Regions from separate parts of the Xanthomonas sp. NCPPB 3218 genome, predicted to be linked through region 3. Evidence: predicted binding sites of a transcription regulator. Region 3 holds the regulator's gene; each other region holds the start of a gene.
The links. Region 3 encodes HrcA, which represses chaperone genes, less so after heat shock. Its sites were predicted from a motif close to TTNGCACTCNNNNNNNNNGAGTGCNAA; they were not measured.
Positions count from the first base shown of each region.

Region 1 (9,828 bases), 2.4 Mb from region 3:
CTCACGTTGGGTCTCCTGGAAACCAAAACGGCCCGCCCGAACGGGCAGGCCGCTACATTGCGTTAAACTGGGGCATTGCGCGACTGAATCAAGTGTCAGTCCTGAAGCCGCGCTGTCCGCCACAACAGCCGCAGTTTGCGACGCTGTCGGCATCGATGCAAGCCGCGCCCGGGCTGCCCAGGGCGCCTCACGAAGACGGAATAATGAGCGACAAACCGCTGACCGATTTGACTTTTTCCACGTTCGACCTGCATCCGGCGCTGATCGCCGGGCTGGAGAGCGCCGGGTTTACCCGCTGTACCCCGATCCAGGCGCTGACCCTGCCGGTCGCGCTGCCGGGCGGCGACGTCGCCGGCCAGGCCCAGACCGGCACCGGCAAGACCCTGGCGTTCCTGGTGGCGGTGATGAACCGCCTGCTGATCCGCCCGGCGCTGGCCGACCGCAAGCCGGAAGACCCGCGCGCGCTGATCCTGGCGCCGACCCGCGAGCTGGCGATCCAGATCCACAAGGATGCGGTCAAGTTCGGCGCCGACCTGGGCCTGCGCTTTGCGCTGGTCTACGGCGGGGTGGACTATGACAAGCAGCGCGAGCTGCTGCAGCAGGGCGTGGACGTGATCATCGCCACCCCGGGCCGGCTGATCGACTACGTCAAGCAGCACAAGGTGGTCTCGCTGCATGCCTGCGAGATCTGCGTGCTGGACGAAGCCGACCGCATGTTCGACCTGGGCTTCATCAAGGACATCCGCTTCCTGTTGCGGCGCATGCCCGAGCGCGGCACCCGCCAGACCCTGCTGTTCTCGGCCACGCTCAGCCACCGCGTGCTCGAGCTCGCCTACGAGCACATGAACGAGCCGGAGAAGCTGGTCGTCGAAACCGAGAGCATCACCGCCGCACGGGTGCGCCAGCGCATCTATTTCCCGTCTGACGAAGAGAAGCAGACGCTGCTGCTGGGCCTGCTGTCGCGCAGCGAAGGCGCACGCACCATGGTGTTCGTCAATACCAAGGCGTTCGTCGAGCGCGTGGCGCGCACGCTGGAGCGGCATGGCTACCGGGTCGGCGTGCTGTCAGGCGACGTGCCGCAGAAGAAGCGCGAGTCGCTGCTCAACCGCTTCCAGAAGGGCCAGCTCGAAATCCTGGTCGCCACCGACGTGGCCGCGCGCGGCCTGCACATCGACGGCGTCAAGTACGTCTACAACTACGACCTGCCGTTCGATGCGGAAGACTACGTGCACCGTATCGGCCGTACCGCGCGGCTGGGCGAAGAGGGCGATGCGATCAGCTTCGCCTGCGAGCGCTATGCGATGAGCCTGCCGGACATCGAGGCCTATATCGAGCAGAAGATTCCGGTCGAGCCGGTGACCTCCGAGTTGCTGACGCCGCTGCCGCGTACCGCGCGTGTACCGGTGGAAGGCGAAGAGGCCGACGAGGATGCTGGCGACAGCGTGGGCACCATCTTCCGCGAGGCGCGCGAACAGCGTGCTGCCGAAGAGCAGCGCCGCGGCGGTGGTCGCAGCGGTTCGGGTGGCGCATCGCGCAGCGGCAGTGGCGGCGGTCGTCGCGACGGCGGCAGTGCCGATGGCAAGCCGCGTCCGCGTCGCAAGCCGCGTGTGGAGGGCGAAGCCCCGGCAGCGGCAGCGCCGACCGAAGCGCCGGTGGTTGCGGCGGCGTCGGTCGAGGCGCCTTCCACCATCGTGGCCGATGCCGAGCGCGCACCACGCAAGCGGCGCCGTCGTCGCAACGGCCGTCCGGTCGAAGGTGCCGAGCCGGCAGTGGCCTCCACACCGGTCGCCGCACCTGCCGCACCGCGCAAGCCCACCCAGGTGGTCGCCAAGCCGGTGCGCAGCGCCGCCAAGCCGTCCGGCAGCCCGTCGCTGTTGAGCCGCATCGGCCGTCGCCTGCGCTCGCTGGTGTCCGGCAACTGATCGCCTGCGGCCTGCGTCGCATTGCCGGGCTCCGGCGATGCGACGCAAGCGCTGGCGCTCCGGCATAATCGCTGGATGACCGTTCTGCGTTTCGACAACGTCAGCAAGCACTACGCCGGTGGCCACCAGGCGCTGACCGATGTCAGCTTCGAAGTGGCCGATGGCGAGATGCTGTTCGTGACCGGCCACTCCGGCGCCGGCAAAAGCACCCTGCTCAAATTGATCCACCTCAGCGAGCGGCCCAGCCAGGGCGCAGTACTGCTGGGCGAACGCAACCTGCTCAAGGTGCGCGGCCGGCAGATTCCGCTGCACCGTCGCCAGGTGGGTGCGGTCTATCAGGACCATCGCCTGCTCAACGACCGCAGCATCGCCGAGAACGTGGCGTTGCCGCTGATCCTGCGCGGCACCCGGCGTGCCGAGATCGGCAAGCGCGTGCGCTCGGCATTGGAGCGGATCGGGCTGGCCCATCGCGAGCGGGCCTTGCCGTCGCAGTTGTCGGCCGGCGAGCAGCAGCGCGTGGGCATCGCCCGCGCCATCGTCGGCGAACCGCGCCTGCTGGTGGCCGATGAGCCCACCGGCAATCTGGATCCGGCGCTGGCCGCGGAAATCATGCAGTTGTTCGCCGAGCTGCCCGCGCGCGGCACCAGCGTACTGGTGGTCAGCCATGACCTGGCCCTGCTCAAGCAGATGCGCAAGCGCGTGCTGATCCTGGACCACGGCCGCCTGGTCGACGACATCTCGCCGCAGGATCTGGCCGAATGAGCAAGCCCGCCAATACCGAAGCCGTCGCCCCTTCGCGGGTCGGCGTGTGGATCGACCACCATCTGCACAGCATCGCCTTCAGCCTGGGCCGTGCCATGCGCAAGCCGTGGGCCACCTTGCTGACCATCGTGGTGATGGCGCTGGCGCTGGCCTTGCCGCTGGGGCTGTCGATCGCGCTGGACAACGTCAAGTTGCTGGCCGGCAGCGTGCAGCAGTCGCGCGAGATCAACCTGTTCCTGAAGGTCGAGATCGGCGCCGAGGCCGCGCAGGCCCTGGCCGGCGAACTGCGCGCGCGCCCGGACGTTGCCCAGGTCGCGCTGCGCACGCCGGCGCAGGGGCTGACCGAGCTGCGCGAGAGCGCCAAGCTCGACGAGGCGATCGATGCGCTGGGCGACAACCCGCTGCCGACGCTGCTGGTCGTCACGCCCAGCGAGACGGCCGACGATGCGCAGCTGGCCGGCGCGCTGCAGGCCTTGCCGCAGGCCGACCAGGTGCAGCACGACGCGCTGTGGCGCAAGCGCCTGGATGGCTGGCTGCACTTCGGCGAGCGGCTGGTGCAGGTGCTGTCGGCACTGCTGGGTGTCGGCGCGGTGCTGGTGGTCGGCAATACGGTGCGGCTGGACATCCAGTCGCGGCGCGAGGAAATCGGCGTGCTGCAGTTGCTGGGTGCCAGCGATGGCTTCATCCGGCGTCCGTTCCTGTACCTGGGGGCCTGGTACGGGCTCGGTGCCGGCGCTGTGGCGCTCGCGCTGATCGCCGCCTCCGGGCTGGCGTTGCGCGCGCCGTTGGCGACCCTGGCCGACAGTTACGGCAGCTCCTTTACCCTGCACGGGCTGGATCTGCTGCATTCTGCGCTGGTGCTGGTCGGCACCCTGGTCCTGGGCTGGCTGGGTGCCTGGCTGGTCACCGGCCATTTCCTCCGCCAGACCCGTCCCACCGAGACCTGAGGCCTGCCATGCATCCACCGGATCTCAAGCACCTGATCAGCGACGCGCCGCGCGTGATGGTGGTCGATGGCTCCAAGCTGGTGCGCAAGCTGATCGCCGATGTGTTGCAGCGCGATCTGCCCAACGTGCAGGTGATCGGCTGCTCCAGCATCGCCGAGGCGCGCCAGGCGCTGGAAGCCGGGGCGGTGGATCTGGTCACCACCTCGCTGTCGCTGCCCGATGGCGATGGCCTGACCCTGGCGCGCAGCGTGCGCGAAGCGGCCGGCCAGGCCTATGTGCCGGTGATCGTGGTCTCCGGCGATGCGCAGCAGCATCTGGTGGAGCGCCGCTTCACCGAATACGTCACCGATTATTTCGACAAGGCGCTGGGCCACGAAGCCCTGGCGACCTTCATCCGCGGCTATGTGCAGCCCGAGCCGGTGGTCGGCGCGACCGTGCTGTACATCGAGGACAGCCGCGTGGTGGCCGAGGCGACCAAGCGCATGCTCGAGCGGCAGAGCCTGAAGGTGGTGCATGTGCTCACCGCCGAGGATGCCTTTGCGCTGCTCACCGCCGAATCGCTGGGCCGCACCGAGCGCCGCATCGACGTGGTGCTGACCGATGTGACCCTGAAGGGCGAGCTCAACGGCCGCGACGTGGTCGAGCGCATCCGCATCGACTTCGCCTACGGCAAGCGTCGCCTGCCGGTGCTGGTGATGACCGGCGACACCAATCCGCGCAACCAGTCCGAGCTGCTGCGCGCCGGCGCCAACGACCTGGTGCAGAAACCCATCGAAGAACGTCTGCTGGTGACCAAGGTGCTGTTCCAGCTGCGCCTGGCTCGGCTCGAGGACCAGGCTGTCACGCTATGACCGAAGTGGCTGAAGTGGAAGCGCGTATCCAGCTGGAACCGTCGTGGAAGGCGCGGGTGGGCGATTGGTTGCTGCGCCCGGAAATGCAGGAGCTGTCCGCATTCCTGCGCCAGCGCAAGGCGGCCGGGGCGCGGGTGTTCCCGCCGGGCCCGCAGATCTTTGCGGCCTTCGACGCCACCCCGTTCGAACATGTCAAGGTGGTGATCCTGGGCCAGGATCCGTATCACGGCGAAGGCCAGGCGCATGGGCTGTGCTTTTCGGTGTTGCCCGGCGTGCCGGTGCCGCCGTCGCTGCTCAACATCTACAAGGAGATCCAGGACGACCTGGGCATCGCGCGGCCGGACCATGGCTATCTGATGCCGTGGGCGCGCCAGGGCGTGCTGCTGCTCAATGCGGTGCTGACGGTGGAGCAGGGCCGTGCCGGCGCGCACCAGAACAAGGGCTGGGAAGGCTTCACCGACCATGTGGTGGAAACTCTCAACCGCGAGCGCGAAGGCCTGGTGTTCCTGCTCTGGGGCAGTTACGCGCAGTCCAAGGGCAAGGTCATCGACCAGGCGCGCCATCGCGTATTCAAGGCCCCGCATCCCTCGCCGTTGTCGGCGCATCGCGGCTTTCTGGGCTGCCAGCACTTCTCCAAGACCAACGAGCACCTGCAGCGCCGCGGGCTGGGCCCGATCGACTGGTCGCTGCCGCCCCGCAACGCGCTGGACACCACTCCGGCCAGCGGCTGAACGGTACCGGCGCCGGCCCGTTTCGCGGCGGCTTTGTCACGGTCTGCGCAGGGCGGCGGTGGTAGCGTAGATGCTCGAAGTCGGGAGTTGCGCCGTAGAACGACGGCGATACCAAAAGCCCGAACGTCCTATAAATGGAACGCTGGGAACTCTTTCTGTACCCGGCAGTCCAATAGTTCGACTGCTAAGATGGTGCCCTATGAACCAGATCACCTCGACTGCCCTAGTGGCAAACAATCTCCCGATTCCCAGTGCGCTCGGTTCGCTGGACGCCTACATCGGTGCCGTGCACCAGATCCCGGTGCTGTCGGTCGATGAGGAACAGAACCTTGCCCGTCGCTTCCGTGACGAGCTGGATCTGGACGCCGCGCGCGAGCTGGTCCATTCCCACCTGCGCTTCGTGGTGCACGTCGCTCGCGGCTACAACGGCTACGGCCTGCCGCTGGGCGACCTGATCCAGGAAGGCAACATCGGCCTGATGAAGGCGGTCAAGCGCTTCGACCCGGAAATGGGCGTGCGCCTGGTCAGCTTCGCGGTGCACTGGATCCGTGCCGAGATGCACGAGTTCATCCTGAAGAACTGGCGCATCGTCAAGGTCGCCACGACCAAGGCGCAGCGCAAGCTGTTCTTCAACCTGCGCAAGTCCAAGACCCGCCTGGGCTGGCTCAATGCGTCCGAGGTGACTGCGGTCGCCAAGGACCTGAACGTCTCCGAGCGCGAAGTGATGGAGATGGAGTCGCGTCTGTCCGGTCGCGATATCGGCTTCGATGCCTCGTCCGACGAAGACGACGATCATGGTCCGCCGTCGCCGGTGAGCTATCTGGTCGCCAACGACGAAGATCCGTCGCAGGCCTACGAGCGTCACGACAGCGAGGACAATCAGCTGCAGTTGCTGCGCGAAGGCATGGCCGGCCTGGACACGCGCTCGCGCGACATCGTCAAGCGCCGCTGGCTGGACTCGGACTCCAAGGTGACGCTGCAGGAGCTGGCCGACGAGTACGGCGTGTCGGCCGAGCGTATCCGCCAGATCGAGGCGAATGCGCTGAAGAAGATGAAGGCACTGTTCGTGGCCTGATCCTTCGATCGTGCCTCAGGTGTTGCACAAACGGCCCGGTCTTCCGGGCCGTTTGCATGTGGGCTGCTGGTGCTGCGTCGAGTCCGACGACGCGTGGTGGTTCGTCGTGGTCGCTCGCCGATGATCGACCGCGCGCTGCGCCTGCCGGCGCTATTCCGGCAGGCGCGCCACCGGCAGATGCCAGCCGTAGCGGATGGCCATGAAGCGCAGCCCGAAACAGACCAGCGCACCGGTCGCCAGCGACCAGGCCTGCGGTACCGCGAGCATGTGCCCGATCGCGACCAGGCCGCCACCGGCCAGCGCGGCGACCGCATATAGCTCGGCCTGCAGCACCACCGGCGTCCGCGCCACCAGCAGATCGCGCGCGATGCCGCCGCCGATGCCGCTGAGCATGCCGAGCAAGGTCGCGCTGAGCGGGCTGAGCTGGTAATCGAGCGCCTTGCTGGTGCCGTACACCGCAAACAGCGCCAACCCGGCCGCGTCGAACAGTTGCACTGGGTTGCGCAACCGTTCCACCGCCGCATGCCAGTAGAAACCGGCCACGCCGGCCAGGCAGGCGACCAGCAGGTACTGCGGATGCACCAGTGCGGCCGGCGGGGTGGCGCCGATCAGCACATCGCGCACGATCCCGCCGGACACCGCCGCCGCGCACGACAGCACCAGTACGCCGAACAGATCCAGGCGATTGCGCACCGCCACGGTCGCGCCGCTGAGGGCGAACACGAAGGTGCCGAGCAGATCCAGCAGGAACAGGAGAGTGGTCACGATCAGACCGTCGCATCAGGCCGCACAGCATCGCGCACGGCCTGCGCCGCTGTCATCCGTCCTTGCTGCTGGGCGGCGGATCGTCGGTGGCACCGCCGAAGATGATGCGCGCGGCGCGCTGGTAGCTCCAGTACGCCATCGCCCAGTTCACCAGCACCACGAACCGGTTGCGGAAACCGATCAGGAAGTACACGTGCGCGGCCAGCCAGAACCACCAGGCCACGATGCCGGAGAGCTTGAGCTTGCCGACATGCACGATGGCGGCCATGCGGCCGATCGTGGCCAAGTTGCCGTAGTCCTGGTAACGGAAGGCTGGTGCAGGCTGGCTGCGGTGGCGGGCGCGGATCGCCTTGGCGATGTGCTTGCCCATCTGCTTTGCTGCCGGTGCCACACCTGGTACCGGGCGGCCGTCTTGCTGGACCGAGGCCAGGTCGCCGCCGACGAAGATCTCCGGGTGACCGGGTACGCTCAGGTCCGGCTCCACCAGCACGCGGCCGGCACGATCCAGCGGCACGCCCAGCGTGCGCGCCAGCGGCGATGCCGCCACGCCGGCGGCCCACACCACGGTGCGTGCAGGCACGAAGGTGTCGCCGAGCTGATAGCCCAGCGCATCGATGTGGGTGACCGGCGTGCCGGTGTGCACCTCCACGCCCAGGCGCTCGAGCTGCTTGCGCGCCTTGGCGGTGAGATCGTCCGGGAACGAGGGCAGCACGCGCGGGCCGGCTTCGACCAGGCGCACGCGCGCCTGCTGCGGGTCGATATGGCGGAATTCGTTCTTGAGCGTGTGGCGGGCGATCTCGGCCAGCGTGCCGGCCAGCTCGACGCCGGTCGGGCCGCCGCCGACCACGGCAAAACTCAGCCAGGCTGCGCGTGCGGCCGGGTCGGATTCGGCTTCGGCGCGCTCGAAGGCGAGCAGCAACTTGCGCCGCAGCACCAGCGCGTCGTACAGCGTCTTCAGGCCGGGCGCATGCTCGGCCCATTGATCGTTGCCGAAGTAGGCATGGGTGGCGCCGGTGGCCAGCAGCAACATGTCGTAGCCGAGCGTGCTGCCGTCGGCGAGCACCACCTCACGGCGGGCCGGTGCGATTTCGGCGACGTCGCCGAGTAGCACTTCGACATTGCGCTGCTCGCGCAGGATGTGGCGCAGCGGCGCGGCGATATCCGGTGCCGACAGGCCGGCGGTGGCGACCTGGTACAGCAGCGGCTGGAACAGGTGATGGTTCTGGCGGTCGATCAGGGTGATGCGGATGCCGGGATCGTCGAGTGCGCGGGTGGCCCATAAGCCGGCGAAACCGCCGCCAACCACAACCAGGTGCAGCGGAGCTTGGGAGGGGGAAGAAGTCATCGTAAGGTCCGATGGATTGCGACGCGGGCTCATCAGCATGCCGCATCGGTAATGAACATGCCGCCTGGACCCGGCCTGCCTGCGGCATCATGTCGCATCTCATCCACATGATGATCGCATGCCGTCACTACCGCCGCCGTTGCCGCCGCTGTCGCCACCGCCATCCGCTTCTCCGGCGATGGCACCGGCTGCCGCGCGTGCGCCCGGACAGAAACTCAGCGGCGTCTCACTCGGCCTGATCGGGCTGGCGGCCTGCGTGGTGCTGTTCGGCATGCTGGTGCTGGGCGCGCTCGGCTGGCTGATCGTGTTCGGCTGGTCGCTGTTTGCCGACCAAGCACGCGCCGCGCTGCAGGGCGATGCGGTGGTGCAGGAACAGATCGGCCAGATCCACACGATGCGGGTGGATCTGGTGCGCACCGGTCTGGCGCCGGGTGACGACGATTTCGTGTTCACGGTGGAAGGCGATCGCGGCCGCGGCCGCGTGCATGCCACCTGGGTCAGTGGCGGCTCCGAGCGCGAGATCCTGAGCGATGGCGTGTTGACCATGCACGATGGCAGCCAGTACACGCTGCCGTCGGCCGATGCCGCCGACACCGAAATCGACACCGCAAGCGACACCGACTCTGCCGACACCTTCGAGGAATGACCATGATCGACAATCCCGACAAACGCATCGCCTTGCTGATCGATGCCGACAACGCGCCGGCCGGCAAGATCGACGTGGTGCTGGCCGAAGTGGCGCGCTATGGCGTGGCCAACGTGCGCCGCGCCTACGGCAACTGGAAGAGTCCGCACCTGAAGAGCTGGGAAGCGGCGCTGCACGAATACGCGATCCGGCCGATCCAGCAATTTGCCTACAGCTCGGGCAAGAACGCCTCGGACATGGCGATGGTGATCGATGCGATGGACCTGTTGTATGCACGCAATCTGGATGGCTTTGCGATCGTTTCCAGCGATGCGGATTTCACTCCGCTGGTGATGCGTCTGCTCACCGATGGCATGAAGGTGTACGGCTTCGGCGAGAAGAAAACCCCGGCGCCGTTCGTCAATGCCTGTTCCAAGTTCACCTATGTCGAAGCGCTGGGCGAGCAGGCGGCAGCGGCCAGCGACACCGCTGCCGGCCGCAAGGATGCCACCGCGCTGCGCGGCGACACCCGGCTGGTGCAGATGCTGCGCAATGCGATCGACAGTGCCTGCGAAGACGATGGCTGGGCGCATCTGGGCGCGGTGGGCAAGCAGGTGGCCAACCAGGCCTCGTTCGACCCACGCAACTACGGTTATCGCAAACTCAGCGACTTGGTGCGTGCGATCGGCCTGTTCGAGATCAAGCAGGACGAGCAGGCCCTGTGGGTGCGCGATGCGCCCAAGGGCGGGCGGGCGAAAGCAGCGCAGCCAGCTGCCGCCGTCGCCACGCAGGCGTCCACCGCGAA
Region 1 covers NZ_CM161516.1:4,484,084-4,493,911, reverse strand. Annotated here, with positions in the region: gene trxA (thioredoxin TrxA) at 1-5, opposite strand, end outside; gene rhlB (ATP-dependent RNA helicase RhlB) at 204-1,922, shown strand; gene ftsE (cell division ATP-binding protein FtsE) at 1,998-2,684, shown strand; gene ftsX (permease-like cell division protein FtsX) at 2,681-3,631, shown strand; gene AC1PLS_RS18830 (response regulator) at 3,640-4,482, shown strand; gene ung (uracil-DNA glycosylase) at 4,488-5,213, shown strand; gene rpoH (RNA polymerase sigma factor RpoH) at 5,413-6,288, shown strand; gene AC1PLS_RS18815 (trimeric intracellular cation channel family protein) at 6,439-7,053, opposite strand; gene AC1PLS_RS18810 (NAD(P)/FAD-dependent oxidoreductase) at 7,106-8,398, opposite strand; gene AC1PLS_RS18805 (hypothetical protein) at 8,517-9,044, shown strand; gene AC1PLS_RS18800 (NYN domain-containing protein) at 9,041-9,828, shown strand, end outside.
Region 1: a site for HrcA is predicted at 5,375-5,401, ahead of rpoH (RNA polymerase sigma factor RpoH). Genes of this name have one in related genera too.

Region 2 (9,828 bases), 1.2 Mb from region 3:
GGTAGATGTAATAGCCGGGCGCGGGGGTGAAGCGCAGCAGCAGGCTGTTGCCGTCGCCGACGATGGCTTCGAAGGTGAAGGCCTGCTCGGCCGGCAGCGGCAGTGCGTCCACGCCGGCGGCCTGGCCGGTGCTGCCGAACATCCGCGGGCCTGCCGGTGCGCGCGGCACCAGCGCGCCCAGGTTTTCGCGCGGGGTGGCGGACGTCGCGGCGGGAGCCGAGGCATCGGGCAGGCGCACGCGCAGCTCGCGGCGTTGCGGCGGGTAGCACACGCCGGCGTCGGCGCAGCCCTGGTATTGCACCTGCAGCACGGCGGTCTGCAACCCGGCATCGGCCTTGCCGGCCAGTCTTGCCTGCAGCTGCTTGCGGTAGGTCTGCACCTGGCCGAAGAACTCGTCGTGCTTGCTCTCGCCTTCCGGCAGCGCCAGCTCGCCGGCGGCAAAGCCTTGCCCGGATTTGACGCTGATGCGGTGGCGATACAGGTAATAGCCCGGCGCGATCTTCCAGTGCAGCGCGATGCTGTCGCGGCTGTCGGCGGTGGCGCTCAGGGTGAAGGCCTGATCCACCGGCAGCAGGTCGGCCTCGGTGACCGCGGCCTGCGCGGGCAGGGGCGCCACCAGCGCCAGCGGCGCGGCGAGCAAGGGTACGGCCAGCAATGCGCAGCGGGCGATCCAGCGGGACAGAGACTTCATGGACGTCAGGATTCCTTGCGGGTTTCGGCCCGGACCCAATCGAGATACGCCGGCAGCCCGGCGCTGGCTTGGACCGCGATCGCCTCCGGCAGTTCATATGGATGCAGCGCCTGCAGCCGCGCGATGGCGTCCGGCAGGCGGTCTTCCCAGGTCTTGATCAACAGCTGCACTTCCTGGCTGCGCTCGATCGCCCCGTTCCAGCGGTACAGCGACTGCACGCCGGGCAACTGGGTGACGCAGGCGGCCAGGCGCTCGTCCAGCAGCACGCGCGCAATGCGCTCGGCGCTGTCGGCATCCGGACAGGTGCTGAACAACAGATGGAGGGAAGAGGCGCTCATGTGACCGCGCAGTGTAATCCCCTGTCTGCGGGGGATCGACCGCAGTTTCCGGAACAGGGCGTCAAGTTCGCTGAGCCTGGCGGCTGTCCGGCGATATCGGTCCTGCGCCTGCCCGCTGATGTTGAATGACGCAGGCCGACGGCTCGCGCGCCTGCTGCGCGGTCGGGCACGTGGATTGCCGCTGCAAGGCCGTCTCCCGGCCCGGCGCCTGGGGCGCCGGGCCGGGCCGGATCAATTGGCCAACTGGCAGCTGGCCGGCTTGGCCGAGGTGAACAGGCTCGAGGTCGCCCATTCGGGGTGATCCACGAACGGGTTGCGGTTGCCCTGGAAGCTGAAGATCACCTGGTTGCGCGCCCGCTCGGCATCGTCCGGCGGGTCGGCCTGGTGCCAGGCCAGCAGCGTGGACAACAGGCCCATGTAGGCCGGCGAGGCCGAGGTCTGCACGATCTTGCTACGGTCGTCGGTGAGCTCCAGGTCCGGCTCGGACTGCCCGGTGGCCGCGTCGGTACCGCCCTCGTAGCGGATTGCCATGTACATCACCGCACGCGCCATGTCGCCCTTGCGCTTGCCCCACACCTCGAAGGTACCGCCGTTGCCATCCGGGGTGCGCACCCAGTTGGAATTGCCCGGATAGCGCCCGCTGCCGCCGCCACTGCCGTCATTGACCTCGGTGACCCGCTCGCCGCAGCTGCTGGTGCAGGCCGCGTAGGGCTTATTGCCGCGGTCGGCGTTGAAGGCGGTATCGGTGAGATACAGCATGTGGGTATCGGTATAGGGCGCATACGGCAGCCCCTTGTCGCCGCTGGCGCTACCAAAGCCCAGCGAGTTGGGCCAGGTGTGCTCGCGGTTGTAGGTCAGCCCGCTCCCGGTGCCGGCACGGTCGCTGCCCTTGGCGTAGCTGCGGTTGCGGTAGGCGTCCAGGATCCGGCCGCTGTTGTTGGGATCCTCGTCGGCCATCTCCAGGATGGTCCAGGTGCTGGTGCCCGAGCCGCTGTACGGATAGACCGTGTGGCCCTTGATCACGGTGTGCAGCGAACAGCGCAACTGGCTGGCATTGGCGGTGTTGACCCGCGAGTAGTAACCGGTGCCGCCGCCGCTGGCGGTGGCCACGGTGAAGGCGATCGACTGGTTGGCGGCCGGGCTCAGCCCGCTGGCATCGCGGATGGCGCTGGCGGTGATCGCCAGGGTGCAGCGCTCGCCACCGACCAGGGCGGTGTTGGTGGACAGGCTGAAGCGGGTGCCGCTGGTCGGGTAGCTCAGCGCCACCGTGCCGGAGCTGGCGCAGCTCAGTGCGAAGGCGCCGCTGCTCAGCGTCACCGCCTCGCTGAAGCCCACGCTCAGGTCGCCGGCGGCGGGAAAGCCGGTCGCGCCCTGGGTCGGGGTGGTGCTGGTGATCGTCGGTGCCGCGCCGGTCTCGCCGCCACCGCCGCTGCCGTTGAAGCTCTGGCCGCGGTTGCACGCGCCAAAGGTCTGCGCCGACGAGCCGGCCCAGCTGAAGTTGGACGCGCTGCTGCCGGTGCCGGTCAGTTGCAGCGAACTGCCGACCGCGCTGCTGTTGCTCTCGCTGACCGGCAGGTTCTGGCTGGTGATGCCGGCGGCAGGGCCGCCGCTGGCGGTGATGGCGCCTTCGTAACTGAGGAACTGCACCAGCTGGCCGTTGGGGTCGACCAGCGCCACGCCGTCGTTGGGCCCGTTCTGCACGCCGTTGCTGGCGTAGCCGACCGTGGCCACGCGCACCTGGCTGCCGCAGCTGACCAGGCTGCCGGCCGGCACCGCCGTATTGGCGTAGACCGTGGCCGCGCCCGGTGTGCTGCCGTTGTACAGATAGATGCGGTAGCCGCTCAGCGATTCGCCGGCGGTGGCCACCACTTCCACCCCTTCGCCGCTGTCGCCGGAGGCGCCTGCGTCGTCGTAATGCAGTTCGTTGATGAACACCGCCGCGTGGGCGGTGGGGATGGCCAGCGCGAGCGCACAGGCCAGGGGAAGCGTGCAGCTGGGGGACCAGCGCAAGGGGAAAACACGTGCAGGGGACGGCAACCTCATCGACAGCTCCTTGTGATCGGGGAATGCGTGGCCGACTGTAAAACGTGCGCATGACAATCGGTGGAACCTGGTTCCATTTTTAGAGCGGCTGCTCCGGCGACTGCTCGGTGCGCACTGTCCGGCGTGACAGTGGCTCGGTAGCCGGCCTCAGGCGCAGCCGGCTGTTGCGCAGCCCGGTTCCCGACCCGGCTGACCGTCGCCAGCGGTCGTACTGCTTGCCAGGTCGTGTCGGCCGCGTCGTGGCCCTGGGACGGAACTGCCCGGCGAAAATTTTTTGCCCCCCAGCCCTTGAAAGCTGGCCACACAGCACAATCTCTGGCCCGCACCCGCTCTGTCGGGTTTTTTCCGCGCGCTGTGCTGGCAGTCGTCACATACGAGTGCTAACATCGCCGATAATTTCCAGACCAATCAATCACTTAAGAGGGTCTTTCTCTATGAGCATCAAGCCGCTTCACGACCGCGTTGTAGTCAAGCCGATCGAAGCCGACGAAGTTTCCGCCGGCGGCATCGTGATCCCGGACTCCGCCAAGGAAAAGTCCACCAAGGGTGAAGTCGTCGCCATCGGCGCCGGCAAGCCCCTGGACAACGGCAGCCTGCGCGCGCCGGTGGTCAAGGTCGGCGACAAGGTCATCTACGGCCAGTACGCCGGCAGCAGCTACAAGTCCGAAGGCGTCGAGTACAAGGTGCTGCGCGAAGACGACATCCTGGCGGTCATCGGCTGATAGCCGTTGACGGCGGATTCGGGAGTGGGGATTCGGGATTGGCCACTGCGCTTGGCGCAGCTGATCCCGCATCTCCCCCGAACCCCGCTTTAGCCAATCCCCAATCCCCAATCTCAAATTCCGGAGTTACAACAAATGGCTGCTAAAGACATTCGTTTCGGTGAAGACGCACGTACCCGTATGGTTCGTGGCGTCAACGTGCTTGCCAATGCCGTCAAGGCCACCCTGGGCCCGAAGGGCCGCAACGTCGTGCTCGAGAAGAGCTTCGGCGCGCCGACCATCACCAAGGACGGCGTCTCCGTCGCCAAGGAAATCGAACTGGCTGACAAGTTCGAGAACATGGGCGCGCAGATGGTCAAGGAAGTCGCTTCCAAGACCAACGACAACGCAGGCGACGGCACCACCACCGCCACCGTGCTGGCCCAGGCCCTGATCCGCGAAGGCGCCAAGGCTGTGGCCGCCGGCATGAACCCGATGGACCTCAAGCGCGGTATCGACCAGGCCGTCAAGGCTGCCGTCGTCGAGCTGAAGAACATCTCCAAGCCCACCACCGACGACAAGGCGATTGCCCAGGTCGGCACCATCTCGGCCAACTCGGACGAATCGATCGGCAACATCATTGCCGAAGCGATGCAGAAGGTCGGCAAGGAAGGCGTGATCACCGTTGAAGAAGGCTCGGGCCTGGAAAACGAGCTGGACGTGGTCGAGGGCATGCAGTTCGATCGCGGCTACCTCTCCCCGTACTTCATCAACAACCAGCAGAGCCAGTCGGCCGACCTGGACGACCCGTTCATCCTGCTGCACGACAAGAAGATCTCCAACGTGCGCGACCTGCTGCCCGTGCTGGAAGGCGTGGCCAAGGCCGGCAAGCCGTTGCTGATCGTCGCTGAAGAAGTCGAAGGCGAAGCGCTGGCCACCCTGGTGGTCAACACCATCCGTGGCATCGTCAAGGTCGTGGCCGTCAAGGCACCGGGCTTCGGCGACCGTCGCAAGGCGATGCTGGAAGACATGGCCGTGCTGACCGGCGGCACCGTGATCTCCGAGGAAGTGGGTCTGGCGCTGGAGAAGGCCACGATCAAGGACCTGGGCCGCGCCAAGAAGGTGCAGGTCTCCAAGGAGAACACCACCATCATCGACGGCGCCGGCGACTCGGCCACGATCGAAGCCCGCGTTGGCCAGATCAAGACCCAGATCGAAGACACCTCGTCCGATTACGACCGCGAGAAGCTGCAGGAGCGCGTGGCCAAGCTGGCCGGTGGCGTTGCAGTGATCAAGGTCGGCGCGTCGACCGAAATCGAAATGAAGGAAAAGAAGGCCCGCGTCGAAGACGCCCTGCACGCTACCCGTGCAGCCGTCGAAGAAGGCGTGGTCCCGGGCGGCGGTGTGGCCCTGGTGCGTGCGCTGGTGGCCGTCGGTAACCTGACCGGTGCCAACGAAGACCAGACCCACGGCATCCAGATCGCCCTGCGCGCGATGGAAGCCCCGCTGCGCGAAATCGTGGCCAATGCCGGCGAAGAGCCGTCCGTGATCCTGAACAAGGTCAAGGAAGGCACCGGCAACTACGGCTACAACGCGGCCAACGGCGAGTTCGGCGACATGGTCGAGTTCGGCATCCTGGATCCGACCAAGGTCACCCGCTCGGCGCTGCAGAACGCAGCCTCGATCGCCGGCCTGATGATCACCACCGAAGCCATGGTGGCCGATGCACCGAAGAAGGACGAGCCGGCGATGCCGGCCGGCGGTGGCATGGGCGGCATGGGCGGCATGGATTTCTGATCCACGCCACTCGGCTGTTGCAGCAAAAAAGGACCCCGCCGAAAGGCGGGGTTTTTTGTGGGCGGTCGTGGATGCCGCAAGAGGTCGTGCGTGGCCACGCAGACCCCATCATGACCCGTAGGAGCGCCCCAGGGCGCGAAAGGGCTTCACCGGGAATGCCCAGTCGCGCCCGGGTGCGCTCCTACGCAGCGCCGATGCCGCGGCCCCAACCGTGTCGAACCCGCGCGTGCGCATGGTCACGCAGACCCCATGACCCCGTAGGAGCGCCCCGGGGCGCGAAGGGGCTTCACCGGGAATGCCCCCAGTCGCGCCCGGGTGCGCTCCTACGCGGGGCCGATGCCATTGGCTTGCGCAATCGGTTCGCGGCCTCGACCATGTCGAACCCGGCGCTTGCATGGCTACGCAAACCCCATGACCCCGTAGGAGCGCCCCAGGGCGCGAATGGGCTTCACCGGGAATGCCCCAGTCGCGCCCGGGTGCGCTCCTACGCGGCGCAGATGCCACGGTTCGCGCAATCGGTTCGCGGCCCCAACCGTGTCGACGTGCGTGCCATCGCGTGGATCGCGAACCCCATCACACTTGCATGACAGTGTGTTGACATCGATGTCAGCGCCAACCTAGCGTCGCTGGGCAGGCGCTTGCGCCGAACGGTCGGGGGGCCATCGGACAGGGGGCGGCGATGCGGTGCATCGCTCGCAGGCGTCGTTGCAGTGGAACGCCACGCCGGCCATGCCGGCCTCTCCCGGGGATCTTATGAACTGCCGCAGTCATCGCCTTGCCTTGTCGATTTCCTTGTCCCTCGCCCTGACCGGCGCCATCGCACCGTCGGCGGCTGCCCAGCAGGCCGAGCCGGAGCAACCGCGCGCCACCTCCACCTTGGACGCGGTCAGCGTCACCGGCTCGCGCATCAAGCGCGCGCAGGTCGAAGGCGCGCAGCCGGTGGTCACCATCTCTGCGCAGCAGATCCAGCAGGAAGGTTTCGCCACCGTCTACGACGTGCTCAACAGCATGAACCAGCAGGGCTCGGTGGAGGCCGATACGCAATGGGGCTCGCATACGCCCAACGCCTCGCCGATCAACCTGCGCGACCTGGGCCCGGGCCGCACCCTGCTGCTGGTCAACGGCCACCGCGTGGCCGACTACCCACTGCCGTACGGCGGCGAGAGCAACTTTTCCAACTACAGCAACATCCCGTCCGCGGCGGTGGAGCGCATCGACATCCTGACCGGCGGCGCCTCGGCGATCTACGGCTCGGACGCGGTGGCCGGCGTGGTCAACGTGATCCTCAAGCGCGATTACCAGGGCGACCAGGTGCGGCTGCGCGGCGGCACTGCCACCGAAGGCGGCCGCGACAGCTTCGACGTGTCCTGGGCCGGCGGGCGCACCGGCGAGAACTGGAGCCTGACCTACGCGCTGCAGGCCACCCGGCGCGATCCGCTGAGCGGGCGCGATCGCCCCGAGATGGACGATTCCGACGACATGGCCTATTCCAACTGGACCGGGCAGAACCGCCGCTACGGCTTCAACCCGTTCACCGGCCTGAGCCTGGTCGATGCCAACACCAACGAACGCCTCGCACCGCCCGCCGGCACCTGCGCGCGCTTCGGCGGCGAGTTCATCGACGGGCAGCGGCTGAGCTACAACCAGAACACCGGGGTGGTCACCAACGCCGGCGACTACTGCGGCGTGGCACGCGATTACGGCGACTGGGGGCTGGTCACTGGCAGCGAGGACTACTCGGCCTATCTCTACGGCACCTGGAAGTTCGGCGAGCACACCGAAGCCTGGGCCACGCTGTCGGCCAACCGCAGCATCGGCCGCTGGACCTACGACCCGCCGTATGTGTATCTGGGTCCGTTCCAGGACGCCGACACCGGCCGCTCGCTGTATGCGATCCGGCAGCTCACCCGGCGCGAGGCCGGTGGTTGGGACCGGCTGGCCAACTACAACAAGGAGCAGTCCTGGGACCTGAGCGCCGGCTTGCGTGGCGTGTGGGCCGACCGCTTCGACTGGGAGCTGAGCGTGGGCCGCTCACGCTACACGGTGGACGAATACGTACGCACCGTGGACACCGCCCGCGCCACCGATTATTTCCTCGGCAGCCCCACCGGCACCGCCGCCGACGGCGCGCCGATCTATGCGATCAACCAGGCGCGCCTGTATGCACCGCTGTCCTCGAGCGAGTACGACGAGCTGGTCGCCAAATCGCATAACTCGGCGTATTCGTGGGTGAACCAGGCCAGCTTCAGCCTGAGCGGCGATCTGGTGCAGGGCTGGGCCGGGCCGATCCGCTTCGCCACCGTGGCCGAAGTCGCCAAGCAGGGCTACCAGCTGTCGCCCGACCCCTGCGCCAACGAGTGCTATCCGGTCGATGTGGTGGACAGTGGCGGTGGCGAGCGCATGCGCAGTTCGGCCGGGCTGGAATTGCAGATTCCGCTGCTGTCGACGCTGAGCGCCAATGTCGCCGGCCGCTACGATCGCTACGGCAGTTATCGCTCTTCGGCGGCGATTCCGACCGATGTCGGCACCCAAAGCGACACCACCTGGAGCGCGGGTCTGGAATGGCGCCCGGTCGAGAGCCTGTTGGTGCGCAGCACGCTGGCCACCAGCTTCCGCGCACCGGACATGCATTACGTGCTCGGCGAACCCAGCTCCACCAACCAGACCGTGATCGACCAATACCGCTGCATCGCCACCGGCGCGTATCTCACCGGCGGCTGCAACGACGAGAACAGCAACATCTACTACACCGTGGACGTGAACCGTCGCGGCACGCCGGATCTGCGCTCGGAAACCGGCCGCTCGTTCACCGGCGGGGTGGTGTGGGACATCGTGCAGGGCCTGTCGCTGAGCGTGGATTACTACCGCATCGAGCTGGAGGAAATGATCAAGGATCTGGACCGCGACGAGATCCTCTCGGCCGAAGCCGGCTGCCGCACCGGCACCACCATCAGCGGCGGCGCCTGGAACAATCCCGGCGGCGCCGGCTATTGCGACACCATCACCTCGCGCGTGCTGCGCAACGCCGACGGCACCATCGCCAGCATCGAGCGCGGCCCGATCAACCTGGCGCAGATGGAAACCTCCGGCATCGATGCCTCGCTGAAATACCGGCTTGCCACCGCGGGTTGGGGCAACTTCCAGTTGTCGCTGGACTACAACAACCTGCTGGCCTATCGCGAGCAGATCTACCGTACCGACAGCGATGAAAACCGCCGCGACGAACGCGTGCGCAGCCGTGTGCGGGGCAGCGTGCATTGGGACAACGGCGGCGCCTGGGACTGGACGGTGTACTTCCGCCGGCTCGGCTCCATGCGCGCGGTCAACTGGGGCACCTGCGAGCGCTTCGACGACGGCTACCAACCCAGTGCCTCGGACGCATGCGTGGTCACCGACACCGCCAACGTGCATCTGGGCGAGAGCAGCAAGCGCTACTTCGGCCGCGTCGGCCCGGCGATCTACTGGAACCTCAGCACCGGCTACAGGATCACCGACCACGCCAAGGTCAACTTCTACGTCAACAACGTGTTCAACGAAGTGGGCTACGAGAACAAGGAGCGCTTCTACGGTTACGGCTTCTACAACACCACCTTGTTCAACCCGATCGGCCGCGAAGTGGCGGCGGAATATGTGTTTACGTTCTGATTGAAGGTGCTGGCCGCATCGCACGTCACGGCACAGCGTCGTGGCGTGCGATGCATCGTCGATGCCATCTGCGCAGGCAAGCCGTACGCGAACCCGGCCTGCCAACGCGCGCGTGGTAATGCCGCGCATCGGTTCGCCCAGCTTGTCGTGCGCCGCGGTGGTCGGCGCGACACATGCGGCTTGCAGGCACCCCGCGGGAGCACCGCTGCAACGTTCCGTTGCCGATGAAACAGTGGCAACGGCCAAACGTGCGTGGTATCAATGCACTCAATGAACGCACCCCGCAGCCAGTTTTACTTTTGGTACTACGGTTTTCCGATGCCGCTGGCGGAGGACGGATTGCGCTCACCCTGAAGAAATCTTCAGCAGCATTCCCGAAAAGCCGCCAGCGCACACTGGCGGCTTTTTTGTTGCCGCCGCGCCTGGCTCCCTGATGCAACACCGCCCACCGAGACACTGTTATGCCGCCTGTGACCGATGACCTGCGTATCCGCAAGATCGAAGCCCTTGCCCCGCCCTCGCAGCTGCTGTCGCTGCTGCCCTGCGACGAGCGAGCCTCCGAGACCGTGACCAATTCGCGTGCCGCGCTGCACGAGATCCTGCATGGCCGTGA
Region 2 covers NZ_CM161516.1:638,934-648,761, forward strand. Annotated here, with positions in the region: gene AC1PLS_RS02810 (protein-disulfide reductase DsbD family protein) at 1-691, opposite strand, end outside; gene cutA (divalent-cation tolerance protein CutA) at 697-1,029, opposite strand; gene AC1PLS_RS02820 (endonuclease) at 1,261-3,072, opposite strand; gene AC1PLS_RS02825 (co-chaperone GroES) at 3,507-3,794, shown strand; gene groL (chaperonin GroEL) at 3,930-5,570, shown strand; gene AC1PLS_RS02835 (TonB-dependent receptor plug domain-containing protein) at 6,324-9,215, shown strand; gene AC1PLS_RS02840 (hypothetical protein) at 9,440-9,649, shown strand; gene AC1PLS_RS02845 (3-deoxy-7-phosphoheptulonate synthase) at 9,677-9,828, shown strand, end outside.
Region 2: a site for HrcA is predicted at 3,430-3,456, ahead of AC1PLS_RS02825 (co-chaperone GroES). Genes of this name have one in related genera too.

Region 3 (9,828 bases):
TGCGTGCCGCCGCGCGGGCTTCCTTGCTGACTTCCACCCCGCCCAGCATGCGCGCCAGCTCTTCCTGGCGCGCCTGCGGGCCGAGCAGTTCGACCGCGCTCTGGGTCATGCCGTCCACCGGCGCCTTGCTGACCCGATAGTGCGCGTGGCCCTTGGCGGCCACCTGTGGCAAGTGGGTCACGCACAGCACCTGGCGCTCTTCGCCCAGGGCGCGCAGCTTTTGCCCGACGATGTCGGCCACTGCGCCGCCGATGCCGGAATCCACTTCGTCGAAGACCATGGTCGGCACGCTGTCCAGCCCGAGCGCGGCGACCTCGATCGCCAGCGAAATCCGTGACAGCTCGCCGCCGGAAGCGACCTTGCGCAATGCGCGCGGTGGCTGCCCGGCGTTGGCGGCGACCAGGAATTCCACCCGCTCGGCGCCGTTGGGGTCAGGGCGCAGGGTGTCCTGCGGCAGCAGCTGGATCAGGAACTGCCCGCCGCCCATGCCCAGCTCGCCGATCAGCGTGGTGGTGGCGGCCGACAAGGCCTCGGCAGCGGTGGTGCGGCTGGCGCTGAGGCTGCTGGCCGCGCTGCGCCAGACGCCGATCGCCGCCTCGATATGCTTGTCCAGCTGCTGCAGGCGCTCGTCGGCGCCGCGCAGGCTCTCCACTTCCAGGCTCATGCGGTCGCGCTGGGCGGCCAGTTCGTCCGGGGTGACGCGGTGCTTGCGGGCCAGATCGTGCAGGCGACCGAGCCGGCGCTCCATCGCCTCGAACTGGGCCGGGTCGGCCTCCAGGTCGTCGCGCACGCGGTCGAGCAGGGCCAGCGCCTCCTCGATCTGGATGACCGCGCTGTCCAGCAGTGCATCGACCTCGCCCAGGCGCGGCTCGTGCTCGGCCACGCGCGCGAGGTCATGGCGGCTGTCCTGCAGCAGGCCCAGTGCGGAGACGCCGTCGTCGCCGTTGAGCTGCAGGGCCACGCTGTCGCACGCGCCGATCAATGCGGTGGCGTGCGCCTGGCGGCGATGATTGACGTCCAGCGCGGCGATCGCGGCCGGATCCAGGTCCTCGCGTTCCAGTTCGCTGAGCTGGTGTTCCAGAAAGCCGATGCGGTCGGAGACATCGCCCTGCGCGGACAGCGCATCGCGTTCGTCCAACAGGGCCTGCCAGCGCTGGCTGGCCTGGCGCACCTGCTCGCGCTGCGCGCCGTTGCGGGCGTAGGCGTCGAGCAGGGCGAGCTGGCTGTGGCGGGCCATCAAGGCCTGGTGTTCGTGCTGGCCGTGAATCTCCACCAGCCGCGAGGCCAGCTCCGCCAGTTGCGAAGAGGTCACCGGGCGGCCGTTGATCCAGGCACGCGAGCCGCCATCGGCACGGATGATCCGGCGCAGCTGGCATTGCGCGTCGTCGTCGAGTTCGTTGTCCGACAGCCAGGTCAGGCCCGGGTGCTGGGCCGGCAGCTGGAATTCGGCCGACAGTTCGGCGCGGTCGGCACCGTGGCGGACCACGCCGCTGTCGGCGCGCAGCCCGGACAGGAAGCCTAGCGCGTCCACCATCAGCGACTTGCCGGCGCCGGTTTCGCCGGAAACCACGGTCATGCCTGGCCCGAATTCCAGTTCGGTGGCGCGGACGACGGCGAAATCCTTGATGGAGAGGTGTCTGAGCATGGGATCGAGTGTGAACGCTTTGGGGAAGCTTAGGGTGGGAGCGGCGGGCAGGGAATAAGACGCTTGCCAACCGCAGGGCCAGACATTATCTATGCCCAGTCTCACCGGATGATCCCATGCGCGCGTCACAGTCCCCAACGCTCGATCCCCGCGCACGCCAACTGCTGCGGACGCTGATTGCCCGCTACATCCGCGATGGCGAGCCGGTGGGCTCCAAGACGCTGGCCCAGCACGCCGGGCTGGACGTCAGCCCGGCCACCATCCGCAACATCCTGGCCGACCTGGAGGATGTGGGGCTGCTCAGCTCTCCGCATACCTCGGCCGGGCGGGTGCCCACCGCGCACGGTTACCGGGTGTTCGTCGACAGCCTGGTGCAGATGCAGCCGCCCGGCGAGGAAGAAGTGCGCCGTCTGCGCGCGGAGCTTGCCAGCGGCAACGGCACCCAGTCGCTGCTGGGCAGCGCCTCGCAGATGCTGTCGGCGATGAGCCATTTCGTCGGCGTGGTCAGCGCACCGCGGCGCGAGCAGTTCGCGTTCCGGCATATCGACTTCGTGGCGCTGGACGCGCGCCGGGTGCTGGCGATCCTGGTGTTTGCCGACAACGAGGTGCAGAACCGGGTGATCGAGCCGCGCCGGGCCTACGAGCCGGCCGAGCTGGAGCGGGTGGCCAATTACCTCAATGCGCAATTTGCCGGGCGCGCGCTGTCGGACATCCGCGCCTCGCTGCTGCGCGAGCTGCGCATGGCCAAGAACGAGATGGAGCAGCTGCTGGCGCACAGCGTGGATCTGGCCAGCGAGGCGCTGGTGCCGGCCGACGCCGACGACATGGTGATGGCCGGGCAGACCCGCCTGATGGGCGTGCAGGACCTGTCGGACCTGGACCGGCTGCGCGAGCTGTTCGAGGCCTTCGCCAGCAAGCGCGAGATCCTGCAACTGCTCGAACGCACCATCCAGGCGCCGGGCGTGCGCATCTTCATCGGCGAAGAGACCGGCATGCTGTCGCTGGACGATGTCTCGCTGGTCACCGCGCCGTATGCCGCCAATGGCCAGGTGCTGGGCGTGCTGGGCGTGATCGGGCCCAAACGCATGGCCTACGACCGGGTGATTCCGCTGGTGCAGACCGCCGCCCAGGTGCTGGGCGCTGCCATGGAACCGCCCGGCACGCGATAAGCGGCAGCGATCGATACGATCGTTTTGCTTGAAACGCGCGCGCGCGCCCACATACGGGGTGACGTTGGGGCGGGCGTTCCGCTTGCCCGGGAACTGCACATGAACCAAGACCACCCCGAATTCGATTCCGAAGACCTGTCCCAGAACCCACCCGAGACCGATCCGCTCAAGGCCGAGATCGAGTCGCTGCGCAGCGAGATCGCGCTGGTCAAGGCCGATGCCCTGCGCGAGCGGGCCGATCTGGAAAACCAGCGCAAGCGCATCGCCCGCGACGTCGAGAACGCGCGCAAGTTCGCCAACGAGAAGTTGCTGGGCGAGCTGCTGCCGGTGTTCGACAGCCTGGACGCCGGCCTGACCGCGGCCGGCACCGAACCCAGCCCGCTGCGCGATGGCCTGGACATGACCTACAAGCAGTTGCTCAAGGTCGCGGCTGACAACGGCCTGACCCTGCTCGACCCGGTCGGCCAGCCGTTCAACCCGGACCAGCACCAGGCGATCAGCCAGGGCGAGGCCGAGGGCATCGCCCCGGGCCACGTGGTGCAGGTGTTCCAGAAAGGCTATCTGCTCAACGAGCGTCTGCTGCGCCCGGCCCTGGTGGTCGTGGCCAAGCACGACTGAACCGCAGCGCCCGGCTGAACTGCCGGGCGCATGCGCGAAACGCAGATTCGTGCAGGTGGCTTGAACACCTGCGCACCACCCCCACATCTCAGCCAGACCCGGCGTCGCCGGACACAGCTACAGAATCATCAGGAGCGTATCCATGGGCAAGATCATTGGTATTGACCTCGGCACCACGAACTCGTGCGTGTCGATCATGGACGGCGGCAAGGCCCGCGTCATCGAAAATTCCGAGGGCGACCGCACCACGCCTTCGATCGTCGCCTACACCAAGGACGGCGAAGTGCTGGTCGGCGCCTCGGCCAAGCGCCAGGCGGTGACCAACCCGAAGAACACCTTCTACGCGGTGAAGCGCCTGATCGGCCGCAAGTTCACCGACGCCGAAGTGCAGAAGGACATTTCGCACGTGCCGTACGGCATCCTCGCCCACGACAACGGCGATGCCTGGGTGCAGACCAGCGATGGCAAGCGCATGGCGCCGCAGGAAATCTCTGCGCGCGTGCTGGAAAAGATGAAGAAGACCGCCGAGGACTTCCTGGGCGAGAAGGTCACCGAGGCCGTGATCACGGTGCCGGCGTACTTCAACGACAGCCAGCGTCAGGCCACCAAGGACGCCGGCCGCATCGCCGGTCTGGACGTCAAGCGCATCATCAACGAGCCGACCGCAGCCGCCCTGGCCTATGGCCTGGACAAGAACGGCGGCGACCGCAAGATCGCCGTGTACGACCTGGGCGGCGGTACCTTCGACGTGTCGATCATCGAAATTGCTGAAGTCGATGGCGAGAAGCAGTTCGAAGTGCTGGCCACCAACGGTGACACCTTCCTGGGCGGCGAAGACTTCGACAACCGTGTCATCGAGTACCTGGTCGACGAATTCAACAAGGATCAGGGCATCGATCTGCGCAAGGATCCGTTGGCACTGCAGCGCCTGAAGGACGCCGCAGAGCGCGCCAAGATCGAGCTGTCGACCAGCCAGCAGACCGAAGTGAACCTGCCGTACGTCACCGCCGATGCCTCGGGCCCGAAGCACCTCAACATCAAGCTGACCCGTGCCAAGCTCGAAGCGCTGGTGGAAGACCTGGTCAAGAAGTCGATCGAGCCGTGCCGCACCGCGTTGAACGATGCCGGCCTGCGCGCCAGCGACATCAACGAAGTGATCCTGGTCGGCGGTCAGACCCGCATGCCGAAGGTGCAGCAGGCGGTTGCCGATTTCTTCGGCAAGGAACCGCGCAAGGACGTCAACCCGGACGAAGCCGTGGCCGTGGGCGCTGCGATCCAGGGCGGCGTGCTGGCCGGCGACGTCAAGGACGTGCTGCTGCTGGACGTGACCCCGCTGTCGCTGGGTATCGAAACCATGGGCGGCGTGTTCACCAAGATCATCGAAAAGAACACCACCATCCCGACCAAGGCCTCGCAGACCTTCTCCACCGCCGAGGACAACCAGTCGGCCGTGACCGTGCACGTGCTGCAGGGTGAGCGCGAGCAGGCCCGCTTCAACAAGTCGCTGGCCAAGTTCGACCTGTCCGGCATCGAGCCGGCGCCGCGCGGCATGCCGCAGGTGGAAGTGTCCTTCGACATCGACGCCAACGGCATCCTGCACGTGTCGGCCAAGGACAAGAAGACCAACAAGGAACAGAAGGTCGAGATCAAGGCCGGTTCGGGTCTGTCGGACGAAGAGATCCAGCGCATGGTCGCCGACGCGGAAGCCAACCGCGAGGAAGACAAGAAGTTCCAGGAACTGGTGCAGGCCCGTAACCAGGCCGATGGCCTGATCCACGCCACCCGCACCGCGATCACCGAGCATGGCAGCAAGGTCGGTGGCGATGTGATCGGCAAGGTGGAAGCGGCGCTGTCGGATCTGGAAACCGCCATGAAGAGCGACGACAAGGCGCAGATCGAGGCCCGCAGCAAGACCCTGGAAGAAGCCGGCCAGTCGCTGTACGCCGCCGCCGCCGCGGCAGAGCAGGGCGGCAACGCCGATGCGGCCAGCGGCAACGCGCAGGCCTCCAAGGCCGCCGACGACGTGGTGGACGCCGAGTTCACCGAGGTCAAGGACGACAAAAAGTAAGCCGTGATTTGGGAGTCGGGAGTGGGGATTGGCAGCCGCTAAAGGTGCCGATCGCCATCCCGATATCCTTTACGCGTCGCGTCGCCAAGGCGGACCAGCGCATGCTGTCCGCTTTTGCGTTTCAACGAATCTCAAATCACGAATCCCCAATACCGGCTTATGAGCAAACGCGATTACTACGAAGTGCTGGGCGTTGCCCGTGGCGCCAGCGACGAGGAGCTGAAGAAGGCGTATCGGCGCTGTGCGATGAAGCACCACCCGGACCGCAATCCAGGCGACGCTGCTGCCGAGGCGATGTTCAAGGAGTGCAAGGAAGCCTATGAAGTGTTGTCGGATGGCAACAAGCGCCGTGCCTACGATGCGCATGGCCACGCTGCGTTCGAGCACGGCATGGGCGGTGGTGGTGGGCCCGGTGGCCCGGACATGGGAGATATCTTTGGCGATATCTTCGGCAATATTTTCGGCGGTGGCGCCGCCGGTCCGCGCGCTGCGCGACGTGGCGCCGACGTCGGTTACGTGTTGGAACTGGATCTGGAAGAAGCCGTCGCTGGCATCGAGCGCCGCATCGAGATCCCGACCCTGATCGAGTGCGAGCCCTGCCACGGCAGCGGTTCGGAAGACGGCAAGGTGGAAGTGTGCGGGACCTGCCACGGACGCGGCCAGGTACGCATCCAGCGCGGCATCTTCGCCATGCAGCAGAGCTGCCCGCATTGCGACGGGCGCGGCACGCTGATCCAGAATCCGTGCAAGACCTGCCACGGCGCCGGTCGCGTGGAAGAAGACAAGGTGCTGTCGATCAAGGTGCCTGCCGGCGTGGATACCGGCGACCGCATCCGCCTGGCAGGCGAGGGCGAGGCCGGTCCGGCTGGCACGCCGCCGGGCGACCTGTATGTGGAGGTGCGCGTGCGCGAGCATGCGATCTTCCAGCGCGACGGCGACGACCTGCATTGCGAAGTGCCGATCCGTATCTCGCAGGCGGCGCTCGGCGACACCGTGCGCGTGGCGACCCTGGGCGGCGAGGCGGAAATCCGCATTCCGGCCGAAACCCAGACCGGCAAGCTGTTCCGGTTGCGCGGCAAGGGTGTGCGCTCGGTGCGTAGCCGTACCGAAGGCGACCTGTATTGCCGCGTGGTGGTCGAAACGCCGGTGAATCTGACCGCCGACCAGCGCGCGTTGCTGCAGCAGTTCGAGGCCACGTTCACCGGTGAGGATGCCCGCAAGCATTCGCCCAAGTCGGCCACGTTCATCGATGGCGTCAAGGGCTTCTGGGATCGGATGACGTCCTGAGGCCGGGGGTCGGGAATCGGGATTGGGGAATCGTAAGGGCGGTGTGGCCCGGCCTGCCGGGGTAGTGCGCCAGTGTGGCGATTCGGGATTCGTGGGAGCGGATGCCCGCTTCCGAATGCCCGGAGAGTTGCACGGCTGAGCGAAGTTCTCCCTACGAATGCCGGCCCCAGGGGCCGGCATTTGCGTTTGTGCGGCGGGAGCCCGTAAAGGTAAGAGCGATAGCGACTGCTGCCGGCGCATAGACCAGCCTGGCGGCGGAGCATGCAGCGGCGAGCGGACGGTGGGCGCATCGATCGACGCTGGGCGCGTCGTGGCGCTGGCGTAAAATGCGGCGATGAACAATGCCCCCGACAGTCACCTCGTCCACGGTCGCCGCCAGCGCCCGGATGGTCCTTCACCGATCGATGTGATCTCGGTGCAATCGCAACTGGTCTACGGCCATGCCGGCAACAGCGCGGCGGTGCCGCCGTTGCGTGCGCTGGGCCTGCGGGTGGCGGAAGTGCCCACCACGCTGCTGAGCAACGCGCCGTTCTACGCCACCTTGCGCGGCCGCATCCTGCCGGCCGACTGGCTGGCCGACCTGTTGCTGGGTGCCACCGAGCGCGGCCTGCCGCAGCGTGCGCGCATGCTGGTCTCCGGCTACTTCGGCAGCCTGGCCAATGGCGAGGCATTCGCAGAATGGCTCGAGCAAACCCTGCCGCAGGCGCCGCAGCTGCGGTATTGCCTGGACCCGGTGATCGGCGACACGCACACCGGCCCGTATGTCGAGCCCGGACTGGAGCGCGTCTTCGCCGAGCGGCTGTTGCCGCATGCCTGGCTGGTGACGCCGAATGCGTTCGAACTCGGGCGCCTGACCGGTTTGCCGAGTCTGCAGCAGGACGATGCCATCGTCGCCGCGCGCGCATTGCTGGCGCGCGGCCCGCAATGGGTGCTTGCGCACAGCGTGGCCGGTGCGGCCGGTGAGCTGGTGACGTTGGCGGTGAGCAACGCGGCAGTGTATCGCTGGGCCACGCCGCATCTGCCGGTGGATGTGGCCGGCACCGGCGATGTGCTGATGGCATTGCTGATCGGTTTGCTGCTGCGCGAGGTGCCGTTCGAGCAGGCGGTGGGGCATGCGCTCAGCGGCGTGCACAGCGCGCTGGAAGCGACCCTGGCTGCAGGCTTCGAAGAGTTCGATGTGCTGGCCGCCGCGCCGGCCGCACTCGCGGCCGCACCGCGCTTTGCCGTCGAGCGCTTGGCGTGATGGCGCAGCCGGTGGTCGGCATCGTCGGCATCGCCGGCGCCTACGGACGCTGGCTGGCGCAGTTCCTGCGCACGCGCATGCGGCTGGAGGTGATCGGCTTCGATCCGGCCGGTGACGGCGACATCGACGAAGCCACGTTGGCGCAGCGAGCGGACGTGCTGATTTTTTCTGCGCCGATCCGCCACACCGCCGGCTTGATCGAGCGCTATGTGGCGCTTGCCGGCCCGCGCGCCGCGTCGCAGTTGTGGATGGATGTCACCTCGATCAAGCAGGCACCGGTGGCTGCGATGCTGGCCTCGCCGGCCGAGGTCGTCGGCCTGCATCCGATGACCGCACCGCCCAAATCGCCCACCTTGAAAGGTCGGGTGATGGTGGTCTGCCAGGCACGCCTGCAGCACTGGTCCACGTGGGTACAGGCGCTGTGCACCGCGTTGCAGGCCGAGTGCGTGTACGCCACGCCCGAGCACCACGACCGCGTGATGGCGCTGGTGCAGGCAATGGTGCACGCCACCCATCTGGCGCAGGCCGGCACCTTGCGCGACTACGCGCCGCTGCTCGGCGAGCTGCGCGCGCTGATGCCGTATCGCTCGGCCTCGTTCGAGCTGGATACCGCGGTGATCGCACGCATCCTCTCGCTCAATCCGGCGATCTACGAAGACATCCAGTTCGGCAACCCCTATGTTGGCGAGATGCTCGATCGGCTGTTGCTGCAACTGCAGGAGCTGCGCGCCCTGGTCGCGCGAGGTGACGATGCGGCGCGCGCGCAGTTTCGCGCCCGGTTCCTGGACGACAACGCGCAGGCGCTGCAGGGCGAATCGCTCGCGGCCGGCAACTACACCTATGAGCGCGTGGGCTACCTGCTGGCCGACCTCACCGAACCGCTGACCTTGAGCGTGTATCTGCCGCAAGACCAGCCCGGGTCGTTGCGTGCCTTGCTGCATGTGTTCGAGCAGCATGGGGTGAACCTGTCGTCGATCCACTCCTCGCGCACGCCGGTCGGCGAGCTGCATTTCCGCATCGGGTTCGAGCCGGGCAGCGATCGCGCCGCGCTGGCGCAGGCGGCCAGCGAAATCGACCGCAGCGGCATCGGACGGGTGCTGGAGCGTTCCGACCGCAACGGGTAGCAGCAGTGCGGGGCGACCGTGGGCTTGCCCGCTGTCGATGGCCGCAGCAGGGTGCAGATATCAGGCACCGATCATGTGCTGGCCGAGTGACACCGCATGCGTCGCCGCCAAGGGCGAGGGTGATTGTCATTGGGCGCAATGCCGGATAAGGCAGACCGGTTTCATCCACACAGGGTGTGGATGAAACCGGCACAAGCATGTGGATAACTGCGCGCAGCCTTTGCGCGGCAACGGCTACAGACAGGTTGGTCAAAAAATGACCAGTGCTATTTCAGGGCGTCGACAGGCGCAGCTCGCCACCAGCGGTGATGAAGCGCTGGCCCTGCCGTTGCAGGCGGCGCCCATCGGGCAGTTCGTAGCGTGGCGCGGTATGCGCTTGCGTGCGTGCTTGCTGCCCGTTGCGAGATTCGAGCTCGTCGCGGAATTCGATGATGACGTAGGACTCGCCATCTGCACCGATTGCGGGAAATTGCCGGAAAGACATACGCACCTCCGAAGGATTTCAGGGTCGCAGTGCGAGCCGCAAAGGACCGCACGCCCGGCACTTTGCCGGTGCAGGCGAGCATGCGCAGGCAGGTGTTACCCGGGCGTCATTGCGCACTGCGGCATCGCTCGGGAGCCAGCAGGCAGCCTGCTCAACGGCTCAGCTGCAATGCGTCCCGGTCGGCCGTTGC
Region 3 covers NZ_CM161516.1:1,794,456-1,804,283, forward strand. Annotated here, with positions in the region: gene recN (DNA repair protein RecN) at 1-1,645, opposite strand, end outside; gene hrcA (heat-inducible transcriptional repressor HrcA) at 1,762-2,814, shown strand; gene grpE (nucleotide exchange factor GrpE) at 2,914-3,432, shown strand; gene dnaK (molecular chaperone DnaK) at 3,575-5,500, shown strand; gene dnaJ (molecular chaperone DnaJ) at 5,660-6,787, shown strand; gene pdxY (pyridoxal kinase) at 7,122-8,030, shown strand; gene AC1PLS_RS08000 (prephenate dehydrogenase) at 8,027-9,154, shown strand; gene AC1PLS_RS08005 (hypothetical protein) at 9,426-9,638, opposite strand; gene AC1PLS_RS08010 (TolC family protein) at 9,790-9,828, opposite strand, start outside.